One region of the Lysinibacillus sp. NPDC097195 genome, then DNA from elsewhere that is predicted to be linked to it. Evidence: riboswitches for the same ligand, from Rfam matches in the RefSeq annotation. Region 1 holds a riboswitch; the other holds the start of a gene.

Region 1 (2,480 bases):
TGTTGGCCTTCTTATATGGCGGTACTTTTATTATTTTAACAGTTTATATCCCCATTTATGTGCAAGCTGTCTACGGTGGTTCAGCAACAAACGCAGGACTAGTCCTGATGCCAATGATGTTGGGATCTGTTGCAGGTAGTGCATTTGGTGGTATCTTTTTAACGAAAATAAGCTACCGTAATTTAATGGTTATTTCAGTTATCTCTTATTTTGTAGGTATGTTTTTACTAAGCACACTAACGCCAGATACGGCTAGAATCCTTCTTACGCTGTATATGATTCTTGTAGGTTTTGGTATGGGCTTCTCGTTCTCACTACTACCGACAGCATCGCAACATAACCTAGATGCTCGTTATCGAGGGACTGCGAACTCAACCAATTCGTTTCTTCGTACGCTCGGTATGACGATGGGTGTGACGATTTTTGGAACAATCCAAAACAATGTCTTTACAAGTAAACTAGCAGAAGGTTTTAAAAATATGGGGCAAGGTGCTAATTCTGCAATGTTTGAAAGTGGCGATATGAGACAAATTTTTGAACCAAGTGTGCGTGAGAAAATGCCAGCTAACATTCTAGATATCATTGTTAATGCGATGTCTAGTTCGGTAACGCATGTATTCCTTCTTGCACTTATTCCTATAGTGATTGCAGCCATTTTCGTATTAATGATGGGCAATTCTCGTGTAGTTGTCCCTGCAAAGAAAGACGAATAATAAATAAGGTACTATATGCTCCTTTGTTTGAAGGTTACTTTCTAACTTTTAAATAAAGGAGCTTTTGCTATTTTAGGCGCCTTTTCCTTTCAGCGCCATCTAGATTGTTTTAAGAGCTTATCGTTTTAAGAGATGAAGGCAAACTTTTGGTGGATAATCTTTTAAAATAATGTTATCGTATGAGATAACTAAATAAACATATCCTTCAGGGTAGGGTGAAATTCCCAATCGGCGGTGATGAAGCAATTCAAAGTCCGTGAGCGCAAGCTGATTTGGTGCAAATCCAAAACCGACAGTTACAGTCTGGATGGGAGAAGGGTACTTGTATAAGCTTTTTAAATTCGTAGGACTTTAAAAGGTCTATTTGGCTACGCTTATACGGAAACCGACTTCCCATCATCAACGTTGGGGAGTTTTTTATTTAGTGAAAAATAGAATAAGTATCTGTTCTTCGGGGTAGGGTGAAATTCCCAATCGGCGGTGATGAAGTAATTCAAAGTCCGTGAGCGCAAGCTGATTTGGTGCAAATCCAAAACCGACAGTGATAGTCTGGATGGGAGAAGAACGATGAGATGGCAGCCTGTGGAAAAAAATAAAGCCAATAGGTTTATTTCTTGACGTCTTATTTATTGGAACTCCCAAACCCCTTTTTATAAGGGGTTTTTTGTTTAGCAACAAATGTGGAAAGGAGGATATGAAGCAATTTGATCATGCTATTTTGAGAAAGTAGGGTGAAAATGTTTACAGGTATTATTGAAGATGTTGGCACAGTAAAAACCTTGCAAAGCAATAGACAAAGTATGATTATTACTGTTATTTCGCCAAAAATGGTAGTCGACGTAAAACTTGGTGATAGTATAGCCGTCAACGGCGTTTGCTTAACTGTAACCCATTTTAATGAACACGAGTTGACGATGGACGTAATGCCGGAGACGGTGAAAGCGACGAATTTGCGGCAACTTACTATCGGTGATGCAGTTAATTTGGAACGCGCCATGCCTGCAAATGGACGATTTGGTGGTCATTTTGTATCGGGGCATGTAGATGGTGTAGGGAAAATTATACGTAAACGTCCAATGGCTAATGCAGTGTATATTGATATCGAGCTGCCAGACGAATTAACAAGCTTTTGTATTCCAAAAGGCTCTATTACCATTGATGGTACAAGCTTAACGCTCTTTGAAGTGGATAATAACCGTGTCACAGTATCCCTTATTCCACACACATATAAGGAAACGGTGTTAGGCACAAAAAACATCGGGTCCATCGTCAATATCGAGACTGATTTAGTTGGAAAATACATTATTCATCAGCTACAACGGGGACAGCAATCGTCGACTATTACCAAAGAATACTTAATGAAACATGGCTTTTAACTTGCGAAGAAGGCAAGCAAATATAAGGAGGTGGCCATTTTGCTACATTCTATTGAAGAAGCAATGGCAGATTTAAAGCAAGGCAAAATCATTGTCGTAGTTGATGATGAAGATCGTGAAAATGAAGGGGACTTACTCGCTCTTGCAGAGTTTATGACAGCTGAAACAATCAACTTTATGGCGACATATGGTAGAGGGCTTATTTGTACGCCGATTTCACAGCAGCTTGCACAGCAATTGGTGTTGCATCCTATGGTTGCTCATAATACAGACAATCATCAAACAGCATTTACCGTAAGTATTGATTATCAAGATACGACTACTGGCATTAGCGCATTTGAGCGTGCATTGACGATTCAAAAAATGCTAGAGCCCCAAGCGCAAGCAAAGG
Region 2 (2,480 bases), 230 kb from region 1:
CAGAAGGTGAGGCAACGATGGAAGATGTAACGTCAAAAGCGTCTTATATTGTTGGGGATGAAAATGTCGCTACTGTCGTCAATGGAATCGTGACTGCGGTGGCTGAGGGCACGACTACAATTACTATTTCACATGGTAAAAATGAAGTAACAGCCAACGTGACAGTTACTGCACCGGTTGTGGAAGCACCAATCGTTTCACTAGCTATTGACCAAGCTCAGGTTGAAACGAGAATCGGTAAAGAAGTGGCAGTGAAAATTACAGAAGTCACTACTTTTAATGGAACAACAACGGAAACAGATGTAACAAAACTGGCAACATATAAAGTAGCAAACGATAAGATTGCTACTGTCAAGGCAGGTGTTGTAAAAGGAAAAGGTCAAGGAAATACGACAATTACAGTAACATATGGTGAGCACACACTAACATTTGATGTGGTTGTTGTAAAGCCAGGTAACGGTAATGGCAATGGCAACGGAAATGGTAACGGCAATGGCAATGGCAATGGCAACGGAAACGGACATGGCAATAATAATGAAGTTACCGAGGAAGAGTACTAAGCCATTTTAGTTCAAACGAAAAGAGAAATTGCACTGTGCAATTTCTCTTTTTGTGCTTCTCCCTTCGCAAGGTCAGGAACCCGCTTAACCCAGTGCTTGTAAATCACACATTAAAGCATACAAAATTAATCGGAATTTTTTAAGCAGAAGTATTTACTTTTGTGAGATAAAACATTATAGTTAATTTATAAAATAATATTGATTCATCTTCGGGGCAGGGTGAAAATCCCGACCGGCGGTAATAGAGTTGTAAATCGCTAGTGTAGTCTAAAACTACAATAGCTCGCATGATTTACATAATGGCTCTTCAGCCCGCGACCTGTGCAAAGATTTTTTTGCATGGCTGACTTGGTGAGATTCCAAGGCCGACAGTATAGTCTGGATGGGAGAAGATGAAGGTACGATCGTCATTCGTTGTTACGAATTAAGCTATGTGCGAGCGTTTTTTTTAGTGTGTCTATTAATCGCACTGCTTGCTCAAAAAATAGCTAGTAATGGCGCTATTTAATCATGCCTTTTCTCCCTTATGCTGATGTGCATAAGGGTTTTTTCGTGAAAAACAATCGATTACGTCGTCACCTTTCTTCTTGCAAGATTGAATCAGCAAAGAGGAGAGAGTTTTCAATGAAGAAAAATATCAAACTGCAATCGTTTATTACGATTGGTATGCTGAGTAGTATTTCGTTTTTATTAATGCTTTTTAATTTTCCAATTCCACCGTTCCCAGCTTTTTTAGAAGTGGATTTCAGCGATATGCCTGCATTACTTGCAGCCATCACAATGGGGCCAGTAGCGGGTATTTTAGTAGAGTTATTTAAAAATGTTTTGGATTGGGTTTTCTCAGGTACGCCTACAGGAGTCCCGGTTGGTCATATTGCAAACTTTGTGACAGGTATATTATTTATTTTACCAGTATCATTTATATTTAATCGTTTTAAATCAATCGCAGGTCTTGTTGGCGGTTTGGCAACAGGAACAATTGTCATGGCAGTAGGGATGAGCGTGTTAAATTACGCAGTATTTTTACCAATGTACACGTACTTCTTAGGTATGGAGCCAGTCGTTGGCGATTCATTATACACAATGATAGTTGCAGGAATTTTGCCGTTTAATATTGTAAAAGGTATATTATTAACGGCGATTATGGCGTTATTGTTCACAACAATGCGCAAATGGATTGAGCAACAACGTACAATGTATTTATCAAAATAAGCGTAAAAAAGTATAATTATGAATAGTGTTCAAGTAATAACACCTTTTAGATTGTTATGTCTAGAAGGTGTTTTTTGTTGTTTAAATTTGCTATAGCAAAGTTTTGAGATAAGAAAGAATAACAGATCACACAAGCAAATACTATATGTTAGATATTTCATTTATATATCAATACTGTTAAAAAATATAGATATTGGTTGATATTCCTGTCTCAAACATTAGGTTTATGATAACATATATTTGAATCTTTTAACTTTGAAAAATAGGAAAGGAAGTGTATACATCACACATGAAAAAGATATTGAAACCATTGATTAGTGTTATTGCCATCGGTACCCTCTCGCTATCTATAAACATAGATCAAAATGTATTAGCGAATAATCTTGCAAATTCATGTGAGTATGATTCGACATCGAAAGTAAACCCTGATTATTCGACAATGAACTGTTTGTTAACCGAAACTGCACTGCGTTATGATGTTCCTCCTGAAATTGTGAAGGCAATAGCGGAAGGTGAAAGTGGAAATTGGCGTCATTTTGATAAGAATGGGGAAGTGATTGTGACAGCTGATAATGGAATTGGCATAATGCAAATTACAAATCAGGCAGGTTACGATCAAGATAGACTAAAAAACGATATTGTCTATAATATTCAAGCTGGTGTAGAGACGCTAGATGCTATGTTTAAGCGAAAAGATTTACCTCGCAT

Evidence for each region. Region 1 has a riboswitch for FMN ahead of ribE (riboflavin synthase). Riboswitches for the same ligand answer to the same signal wherever they lie in the genome.
Region 2: linked by a shared signal. The riboswitch ahead of ACIQXI_RS10000 (ECF transporter S component) and the one ahead of ribE (riboflavin synthase) in region 1 are both predicted to bind FMN.

What each region holds. Positions count from the first base shown of each region.
Region 1 covers NZ_JBIWDP010000001.1:1,692,767-1,695,246, reverse strand. Annotated here, with positions in the region: gene ACIQXI_RS08765 (MDR family MFS transporter) at 1-713, shown strand, start outside; FMN riboswitch at 911-1,036, shown strand; FMN riboswitch at 1,157-1,282, shown strand; gene ribE (riboflavin synthase) at 1,451-2,089, shown strand; partial or broken gene ribB (3,4-dihydroxy-2-butanone-4-phosphate synthase) at 2,129-2,480, shown strand, end outside.
Region 2 covers NZ_JBIWDP010000001.1:1,926,571-1,929,050, reverse strand. Annotated here, with positions in the region: gene ACIQXI_RS10005 (S8 family serine peptidase) at 1-560, shown strand, start outside; FMN riboswitch at 762-958, shown strand; gene ACIQXI_RS10000 (ECF transporter S component) at 1,185-1,772, shown strand; gene ACIQXI_RS09995 (SH3 domain-containing protein) at 2,062-2,480, shown strand, end outside.